One region of the Mitsuaria sp. RG genome, then DNA from elsewhere that is predicted to be linked to it. Evidence: riboswitches for the same ligand, from Rfam matches in the RefSeq annotation. Region 1 holds a riboswitch; each other region holds the start of a gene.
What was found. Region 1 has a riboswitch for cobalamin ahead of POF53_RS21625 (ABC transporter substrate-binding protein). Riboswitches for the same ligand answer to the same signal wherever they lie in the genome.
Positions count from the first base shown of each region.

Region 1 (3,267 bases):
GCAGAGGCGGCAGCCAGGCCCACATCAGCAGCGCCACCAGCAGGCACAGCCCGGCGCTTTCGCTGGCGGTGCCCCAGTACACCGGCAGGGCCAGCGCGGCGAGGAACCGCGCCAGGGCCAGTACCCAGACGTTCGGCGCCAGCGCCGACAGAGCATTGAAGGCGGCGAACAGCAGCAGGATGGAGATAAACAGCCCCCTGGCGCCGCAACCGCGGGCATCTGCCCAAGGTGAGCGCGATGGTCCAGGCCCTGGCCGAGCGGCTGGGGCCGCTGATTCAGGGCTGATCCAGGCTGAACGCCAGTGCATGCCTGTATCCAGGCACAGACAAATGAAATAAAATAACATTTCATTTGAATGCTATCCCTGCCTGCGACCCGCCTCGATGACCAGCCTCCCGACCACCCTCCCCAGCCAACGCCTGCACAGCATCGACGCCCTGCGCGGCCTGGTGATCCTGTTCATGCTGCTGGACCACGTGCGCGAAACCTTCTTCCTGCACCGTCAAGTCAGCGACCCGATGACCATCGACGCGATCGACGCCACCGAACCCAGCCTGTTCGTCAGCCGCACCCTGGCGCACCTGTGCGCGCCGGTGTTCGTGCTACTCACCGGGTTGTCGGCCTGGCTCTACGGTGAAAAGCACCAGGGCCGGGGCGATGTAGCGGCATTCCTGTTCAAGCGCGGCCTGTTCCTGGTGTTGCTGGAGCTCACCCTGGTCAACTTCGCCTGGACCTTCCAGTTGCCGCCGGGCGTGATCTACCTGCAGGTGATCTGGGCCATCGGCCTGAGCATGATCGCCCTGTCGCTGCTGGTGTGGCTGCCACGCCCGCTGCTGCTGGCCCTGGGCGCGCTGATCGTCGTCGGCCACAACCTGCTCGATGGCCTGCACTTCGCGCCGCACTCGGCGCTGCATGTACCCTGGGCGATCCTGCACGAACGCGGCTGGCTGGAGCTGTCCGACAGCCTGCGCCTGCGCACTTCCTACCCGGTGCTGCCGTGGATCGGCGTGATCGCCCTCGGCTACGGGCTCGGCCCCTGGTTCAGCCGCACCAGCGATGCCGGCGAGCGCCAACACCGCCTGCTGCTCGGCGGTGTGATGCTGCTGCTCGGCTTCGTCGTATTGCGTCTTTTCAACGGCTATGGCGAGGCGCCGTGGACCTTCTACGCCAGCGTCGGGCAAACGCTGATGAGCTTCTTCAACATCACCAAGTACCCGCCGTCACTGCTGTTCCTGGCCATTACCCTGGGCGTCGGCCTGTTGCTGCTACGCGCGTTCGAGCGTGCCGGCGAGGCCCGCTGGATCGGCCCGCTGGCGGTGTTCGGCGCAGCGCCGATGTTCTTCTACCTGCTGCACCTGTATGTGCTCAAGCTGCTGTATGTGGCCTGCGTGGCGCTGTTCGGCCTGAACCAGGGCAGCCATTTCGGCTTCGACGGCATCGGCGCGGTGTGGCTGGTCGCGGTACTGCTGGCGATCGCCCTGTACCTGCCGGTGCGCGGCTTCGCCCGGCTCAAGGCGCGGCGGCGCGACATCGCCTGGCTCAAGTACCTGTAAAAGCGTTTTCAGCCGATGGCCCGATGGTCTACCATGCCGCCCGCCGGTTTCCACACGGAATCAAAAGGGAATCCCGGGCGCGCCGAGAGCGGGCCAAAGGGAACTGCCCCCGCAACTGTAGGTGCCGAGCCTGCGCCATCGATGCCACTGGGTCTGCCGACCCGGGAAGGCCGGCGCCGGCCAGGACGCACCAGTCAGGAGACCTGCCGGCACGCATTCACCAACCGGCGGGGTGTCCGGGATGGTCATCCGCCCCTGGCCGCGTGCTTGCCGCACGACGCCTGGCGATGCCTGTCCGTGGGCCATTCCGTGCACCACCCGACAGGAGATCGCCCCACCATGCCGCACCGCCTCGCCACCCTGCTCGCCGGCCTGTCACTGGCGGGCCTGGCCCACGCCGACGCCACCCGCTATCCGCTGACCATCGACAACTGCGGCCTGCCGCAGACCTTCGCCCAGGCTCCGCAGCGCGCGGTGACCATCGGCCAGGCCGGCACCGAGCTGCTCTATGCCCTGGGCCTGGGCGAGCGGCTGGCGGGCACTTCGCTGTGGTTCAACAACGTGCTGCCCGAGTTCAAGGCGCAGAACGACAAGGTCGAGCGCCTGGCCGACAACGAACCGGGCTTCGAGGCGGTGGTCGGCAAGCGCCCGCAGTTGGTGACGGCGCAGTTCGAATGGATGGTCGGCGCCCAGGGCGCGGTCGGCACCCGCGAACAGTTCGCGGAACTGGGCATTCCCACCTACCTGCTGCCCTCGGATTGCGAAGGCAAGGACAACCTGGTGGGCGCCGACGGTACCCGCCTGCAGCCGTTCAGGATCGACACCATCTACAAGAGCGTCAGCCAACTGGCCGAGATCTTCGACGTGCAGGATCGCGGCGAACGCCTCAATGCCGAGCTCAAGGGCCAGCTGGACCAGGCCCGGCAACGCCTGGCCGGCCAGGACCTGAGCCACACCAGCGCATTGTTCTGGTTCTCCAGCGCCGACCTCAAGGTCGATCCTTACGTCGCCGGTCGCCAGGGCGTGGCCGACTTCATGCTGCAGACCCTCGGCGTGCGCAACGTGGTCGAATCCAGCGAAGAATGGCCGGCGGTGGGCTGGGAAACCCTGGCCAGGGCCAACCCCACCTGGCTGATCGTCGCCCGCATGGACCGCCGCCGCTACCCCGCCGACGACTACCGGAAAAAACTCGAGTTCCTGCGCAGCGACCCGGTGACCCGCAACATGGACGCGGTCAGGCAAGGCCGGATCATCGTCCTCGACGCCGACGCCATGCAGGCCGGCATCCGCCTGTTCCGTGGCCTGGAGGTGCTGTCCAGCGCCTTTGCCAGCGGTAAAGCGCCACAACCATGAGCCGCTTGCTGCCCATCAGCGCCTTCGCGCTGCTCGCCCTGTGCCTGGCCATGCTCGCCGGGATCGCCATCGGCGAGACACGGATCAGCGCCGAGGTGGTCTGGCAGGTGCTGGCCAACCAGCTGTGGCAGGCCGGTCATGCGCTCGATCCGATCGACGCCGGCATCGTCTGGAACTACCGCCTGCCGCGCACCCTGGTGGCCGCCGCCTGCGGCGCGGGGCTGGCGACCTGCGGGGTGATCCTCCAGGCGCTGCTGCGCAACCCGCTGGCCGAGCCGTACCTGCTGGGCCTGTCGGCGGGCGCCTCGACCGGCGCCGTGGCGGTGGGCCTGTTCGGCCTCGGTGGCGCGGTGCTGTCGCT
Region 1 covers NZ_JAQMYQ010000048.1:2,760-6,026, forward strand. The annotation lists gene POF53_RS21615 (MFS transporter) at 1-307, opposite strand, end outside; gene POF53_RS21620 (acetyltransferase domain-containing protein) at 384-1,553, shown strand; cobalamin riboswitch at 1,581-1,778, shown strand; gene POF53_RS21625 (ABC transporter substrate-binding protein) at 1,893-2,906, shown strand; gene POF53_RS21630 (FecCD family ABC transporter permease) at 2,903-3,267, shown strand, end outside.

Region 2 (3,267 bases), on a different contig from region 1:
CCTGGCCGCTGGTGGTGTTCGCCCATGTGCAGGGCGGCCGAGCCGGGATGGCGGCGATGGTGCGGGGCAATGCCATTGGTGCGGTGGGAGTGATTGCATTCTACCTGGCGATGGCGGGGTTGCTGGAACGATTGGGGGTTGCCGTGACCATCGGCCTCGCCATGGGCCTGGCAGTGGCACTGACCGTAGCGTTGGCGGCGGCGCTGCGCCGGGTACCGACCGATTGACCAGTGATTCGAACAGGTCCCGGGCTTGATCCATTCTCCCTGGGGCCAGCCCCTCCAGCGAAATATCGACTAGCCTGAATGCTCCTGTTGCCAACCTGACAAGGTGAAGACGATGAGCATGATGGACTGGGACGCCTACCGTAAGCAGTTGATGGCCGGCATCGGCGATCTCAAGCAACTCTCACCCGATACCGTGGCCGGCTACGCGACCGCCAGCGGCGCCGGGGCCAAGACCAATCACCTGGACGCCAAGACCCGTGAGCTGATCTCGTTGGCCGTCGCCGTCACCACCCGCTGCGACGGCTGCATTGCCGTGCATTCGCAGCAGGCGGTCAAGCACGGCGCCACCCGCGAGGAGATCGCCGAGGCCCTGGGCGTGGCGGTGGCAATGAACGCCGGCGCCGCGCTGGTCTACTCGGCCAGGGCGCTGGACGCCGTGGGCAAGACTGGCGCCTGAAACTTCATGGCGCCGCCGCCCTTGCGCGACGGCGCCGCGACACCCAGACTTGGCGGTTCAGCCCGTGCAGGAACCACCATGATCCAGATACGCCCCATGACCCCGGAAGACTTCGAACGCTTCTGGCCGACCTTCCAGGCCATTGTCCAGGCCCGCCAGACCTACGCCTTCGACCCGGCCCTGGACGTCGACCAGGCGCGTCGGTTGTGGCTGGAAACCCCGTTGCGCACCCTGGTGGCCGAGGACGACGGCGTGCTGCTCGGCTCCTACTTCCTCAAGGCCAATGCCGCCGGCCCCGGCGGGCATGTCGGCAACTGCGGCTACATGGTCTGCGAGCAGGCCCGCGGCCGGGGCGTGGCCAGGCTGATGTGCGAGCACTCGCAGAAGCTGGCGCGCCAGGAGGGCTTCCTGGCCCTGCAGTTCAATTCGGTGGTGGCCAGCAACGAGGTGGCGGTGGCGCTGTGGCACAAGCTCGGCTTCGAGACCGTCGGCCGCCTGCCCAGGGCTTACCGCCATGCCGAGCTGGGCCTGGTGGACTGCCTGGTGATGTACAAGTGGCTGGCAGACGAGCCGGTGGTGGAAAAGCCGGCGCTGCTGATCGGACGCAAGAATATCGAGGCGCGGGTTTCGCGTCGGCGCGGGCGCTGAACCCATCGCGGGGCAAGCCCGCTCCCACGATCCGATTGCCTGGAGCTGCCAGGGTATCGCCGTGGGAGCGGGCTTGCCCCGCGATCAGCGACAACGCAATTGCAGCTAACCCATTGCCCCACCAGATATTTTCCTGCCACCCAGGCGATTGACTCGCCACCCGTTCGATGGTCAGATGCGCGCCAGTTTCAGGTGTCCTGCGCCGCCGCGCGCAGGGTGAAACGGGAAGCCGGTGCGTCGTTGTCACGACAAGTCCGGCGCTGCCCCCGCAACGGTAAGCGAGCGAATCCTTCGACAGACCACTGTGCGCACGCATGGGAAGGTGAAGGCTTCATGCTCCTCGCAAGCCCGGAGACCGGCCTGAGGCTTCACTTGGCAACCCGCGGTGGGCGGGCGCAGGCCGGTATCCGCGCGCGCCTGCGTGCGCGCTTCGCCGTTGCGTGTTTTCCACCGGGATCCATTCCTTCCTGCAGCAGTGGAACGACATGTCCCGAATCAACAAGCTTCACACCCTGGCGGCCTGCCTGGCCGTGTCCCTGCCAGCACTGGCCGACGACCATGAAGTGGCGCCCCTCACCCTGCCCTCCACGGCGATCACCGACACCCGCGAGCCACAGGTCATCGACCTGGCCACGCCAACCCCGGCCGGCTCGCGCCTGAACCTCAGCGCCCTGGACACCCCGGCCAGCACCAGCAGCCTGACCGAGGCGCAGATCCAGCAGCGCAACAACCTCACCGTGCAGGACGCCGTGACCCGCTCGCCGGGCCTGACCTTCATCGGCACACCGGGCGACGGCGGTACCGGCCTGTCGGCCCGGGGCTTCACCGGGCAGAGTTCGGTGATGACCCTGTTCGACGGCTCGCGCCTGTACGCCGGCGCCGGCACCCTGACCTTCCCGGTCGCCCCGTGGATGGTCGAACGCATCGACGTGATCCGCGGCCCCTCCTCGGTGCTGTACGGCGAAGGCGCCACCGGCGCGGTGGTCAACGTGGTGCCGAAGAAGCCGTTCGCCGGTGACATCCGCAACCACCTGCGCCTGGGCTACGGCTCCTGGGACCGCCAGCAACTGGGCCTGGACAGCGGCGGCAGCCTGAGCGAGCGGCTGAGCTACCGCGTGACCCTCAACCAGCAGGCCGGCAACGGCTGGGTCGACCGCACCGACTCGCGCAGCCTGGCCCTCAGCGCCGCCCTGCGCTTCGATGCCAGCGACGACCTGAGCTTCACCCTCGCCCACGAACGCGGCGATGCGCAACCAGCCAACTACTACGGCACCCCGCTGATCGACGGGCACCTGCGCAGCAGCGTGCGCCGCAAGAACTACAACGTCAGCAACGACGAACAGCGCTACCACGACGAGTGGACGCGCCTGACCACCGACTGGACCCTCAGCGACAGTGTCATCGCCAGCAACCAGCTGTACTACATCAAGAGCCGCCGCCAGTGGCGCAACGCCGAGTCCTACGCCTGGGACGCCGCCAACGGCGTGATCCAGCGCGGCAGCTTCCTCGAGATTCGCCATAACCAGGAGCAGCTCGGCGATCGCCAGAGCTTTACCTTCGACCATGGCCTGTTCGGCCTGGCCAGCAAGACCGTGGTCGGCGCCGAATACAACCGCATCCGCTTCAACGTCGACAGCAACTCGCCCTACAGCGATGGCAGCAGCGACCCGCTCGACCCGTGGCATCCGGCTCCGGGCGGTTTCCACAGCCTCAGCCCGACCCGCGCGCAGACGCTGTCCAAGGTCGACACCTTCGCCCTGTTCGCCGAGAACCGCACCCAGCTGAGCGACCGCCTCGCGCTGGTCACCGGCATCCGCCGCGACCAGAACCACATCGACCGTGACGACCTGGTCAACAACGCCCGCAGCGACCGCAGCCTGCAAGGCGGCAACTGGCGCGCCGGGCTGGTGTACGCGCTCACCGACGACCTGTCGC
Region 2 covers NZ_JAQMYQ010000027.1:13,127-16,393, forward strand. The annotation lists gene POF53_RS15920 (hypothetical protein) at 1-227, shown strand, start outside; gene POF53_RS15925 (carboxymuconolactone decarboxylase family protein) at 346-684, shown strand; partial or broken gene POF53_RS15930 (GNAT family N-acetyltransferase) at 763-1,266, shown strand; cobalamin riboswitch at 1,506-1,710, shown strand; gene POF53_RS15935 (TonB-dependent receptor) at 1,818-3,267, shown strand, end outside.
Region 2: it holds a riboswitch for cobalamin, as region 1 does, so the genes downstream of both, POF53_RS15935 (TonB-dependent receptor) here and POF53_RS21625 (ABC transporter substrate-binding protein) in region 1, are expected to answer to the same signal.

Region 3 (3,267 bases), on a different contig from region 1:
ACCGATGAAATAAACCGTCATGGGGGTTCCTTGCAGAAATATGGCGCGGATTATCCGCCGATCGCCAAGGCGAGGGTAGCGCCGCCGAGTACCTGCCTGGGCACATGCAGGCGGCCGTTTTCGCCAGCCAGGGCCAGGGCAGTGCTTTCGGCGACGCCCCAGCAGCCGGTCTGGGCGTACACCGTGGCCGAACGATGGCTGAGCAGCGGCTCGAAGACCGTCAGGTGCGTGGCGTCGAAGCAGATGTAAGGCAGCCCGAGGCGCTCGGCCAATGCCAGCAGGCCGGGTTCGCGAGCCTTGGGCTCGATGCTGGCAATGGCGCGCAGGGCCGAGAGGGGCAGGGCGTGGCGGGTGAGCGTCTGGCGCAGCAGCACCGCCAGTGTCTCGACCGGGCAACCACGGCGGCAACCAAAGCCGGCGAACATCGCCGGCTGCACGGGCAGATCGCGCATCAGGCCTGGCTGGAACGACGGTAAAGCCACGCGCTGAGCAGGCCCAAGGCCAGCCAGAACGCGGCGTTGGTCAGCCAGGAAGCGATCTTGAACTGGGTCGCGAGGGCTTCCGGCGCCAGGCTTTCATGCACTGCGGGTTGCGGCGCGCCGATCAGGTGCGGGATCACCAGCAGGGCCACACCAAGCACCTTGAACAACCAGTGCCGGGCGAACACCAGCAGCGCCAGGCCGGCGGCGGTGGCTGCGGCGGTGCCGATCCACCAGGTCTGGCGCTGGCCAAGGTCGGCGGCGGCGGTGCCGGGCAGTTCCGGTGGCAGGCCCAGGGTCGGTGCCAGGCAGAACACGGCGAAGCCGGCCAGGCCCCACAGTGCGCCGGTGGCCACGCGGTTCGGTTCGCGCAGGCTGTAGAGGGCGACCAGGATCAGGGCAAAACCGACGGCGACCACCAGGTTGCCGCCAGTAGTGGACAGCACGCGCTGCCAGCCGTCCTCCGGCGCCCAGGCCTCGGCACTGTGTTCATGCTCATGGGGCGCTGCGGCGTCGCCGTGCTCATGCTGTTCGGCGACCGGGGCAGTGGATTCGTAGGTTTCCGCCTGGAGAATCAGTGGGGCGACCCAGAAGCTTTGCAGCAGGGTCAGCAACAGGGCCGCGAGCAGGCCGCTGAAACCCGCGGTACGGGCGATGCGCGTAATCATGCGGATTTACTCAGTGGCAAGGGAAGGCGGCACTGTGGCGGGTGTCGTGGGCGGCATTGTGCACCGCCTCGATGTGCGAGAAACCGGCGAAGTACACCAGGCACAGCCCCAGCAGGCTGGCGCCGACCGCGACGATCAGTCGCTGGCTGAGGCTGACGGGGGTGGCGATACTGTGTTTGGCGCTGGTGATGGGCATGACGCGTTCCTCTGCTGCTTTTGTTGTGGCAACGGGCATGCGCGACGACCCCGGGCACGGCTGGCCCGAGTGATACGACGACGCCCGCCCACCGCGGGGTGTACTGTGAGCACGTCAGGCCGGTCTCCGGGCTCGCGAGGTGGAGCAAGGCTCCTTCCATGGCGTCACCTTCCCATGCCTTGAGGCTGGCACAGTGGTCCGGACGCTTCTCTCGCTTACCGTTGCGGGGGCAGCACCGGCCTTGTCGGCTCCTGGAATGGAGACGCGACGCACCGGTTTCCCGTTTCACCCCCGTGGGGGCACCTGAACGCAATGCGCTAGCAAATCACGGGGCCGGGCCCGCGTCAATCGCCGCGGCGGTTGACCGCCAGGCAGGCACTGCGTAGCCTTGCCGCTGCGAGGTTCTCGGGCGTTGGCCCGAGCTAAGACGGGAACGCGGTACAAGCCGCGGCTGCCCCCGCAACTGTAAGCACTGAAGGGTTCGGCACAGCCACTGCGCAGGCGCGCGGGAAGGCGCCGGCCCACCGGCCAGCGAGCCGCAGCGGTGCAAGCCAGGAGACCTGCCTCGTGACGTTTTCGACTTTCAACCGGGCGGGGTGATCCGGTGGCGAACGCGCCAGGCCGGCATGGCCGTGGCTGTCGTCCTGCATGCCCGCGCCATTGCTGCCAAGGGCATCGCGACATGAAAACACTGGCCAAGCTTCCCGTCACCATCGTCACCGGCTTCCTCGGCTCAGGCAAGACCACCTTGCTGCGCCATATGCTCGACAACGCCCAGGGCCGCCGCATCGCGGTGATCGTCAACGAATTCGGCGAGCTGGGCATCGACGGCGAGATCCTCAAGCAGTGCAGCATCGGTTGCACAGAGGAAGAGGCCAATGGCCGCGTCTACGAACTGGCCAACGGTTGCCTGTGCTGCACCGTGCAGGAAGAATTCTTCCCGGTGATGCGCGAGTTGGTGGCCCGGCGCGGCGACCTCGACCACATCCTTATCGAAACCAGTGGCCTGGCCTTGCCCAAACCGCTGGTACAGGCCTTCCAGTGGCCGGAAATCCGCAACGCTTGCACCGTCGACGCGGTGATCACCGTGGTCGACAGCCCGGCCGTGGCCGCCGGCACCTTCGCTGCCTACCCGGACCAGGTCGACGCCCAGCGCAAGCTCGACCCGAACCTCGACCATGAGTCGCCGCTCCATGAATTGTTCGCCGACCAGCTGGCCAGCGCCGATCTGGTGGTGCTGAACAAAGCCGACCTGATCGACGCCGAGGGCCTGGCCAAGGTCCGTGCCGAGGTGGCCGAGGAACTGCCGCCGGCGGTCAAGGTGATCGAGGCCAGCAGCGGCCGCCTGCCGCTGGAAGTGTTGCTGGGCGTGGGCGCCGAATCCGAGGCGCATATCGACGGTCGCCGTACCCATCACGACTCGCATCACGACGGCGATGACCATGACGACCATGACCACGACGCCTTCGACTCGATCTCCATCGACCTGCCCGAGGCCGACGAGAGCCTGCTGCTCGATGCCCTGACCCAGCTGGTCACCGAGTTCGGCATCCTGCGCGCCAAGGGCTTCGCCGCCATCCCCGGCAAGCCGATGCGCCTGCTGATCCAGGGTGTGGGCACCCGCTTCGACAAGCATTTCGACCGTGCCTGGCGCAGCGACGAGCCCCGGATCACCCGCCTGGTGCTGATCGGCCAGGATCTCGACGCGGCGCAGCTGGAAGCGCGCCTGCGCCAGGCCCTGGGCGCCTGATCCATGCACCTGCTGCGGACCCAGCCCGGCGGCTTCGTGCCGGACGACAGCATCGCCGATCTCGGCCAGACCCCCGCCGACCTGGTGATCCTCTGCAGCGGCGATTCACACCTGGCGCTGCTCGCCGAAACCGCCGAGCAGTTGCCGGCGGATTTCCCCAGCGTGCGCCTGGCC
Region 3 covers NZ_JAQMYQ010000031.1:7,315-10,581, reverse strand. The annotation lists gene cobM (precorrin-4 C(11)-methyltransferase) at 1-21, opposite strand, end outside; gene POF53_RS17460 (cobalamin biosynthesis protein) at 51-452, opposite strand; gene POF53_RS17455 (CbtA family protein) at 452-1,147, opposite strand; gene POF53_RS17450 (CbtB domain-containing protein) at 1,158-1,343, opposite strand; cobalamin riboswitch at 1,444-1,666, opposite strand; cobalamin riboswitch at 1,726-1,925, shown strand; gene cobW (cobalamin biosynthesis protein CobW) at 2,026-3,093, shown strand; gene cobN (cobaltochelatase subunit CobN) at 3,097-3,267, shown strand, end outside.
Region 3: it holds a riboswitch for cobalamin, as region 1 does, so the genes downstream of both, POF53_RS17450 (CbtB domain-containing protein) here and POF53_RS21625 (ABC transporter substrate-binding protein) in region 1, are expected to answer to the same signal.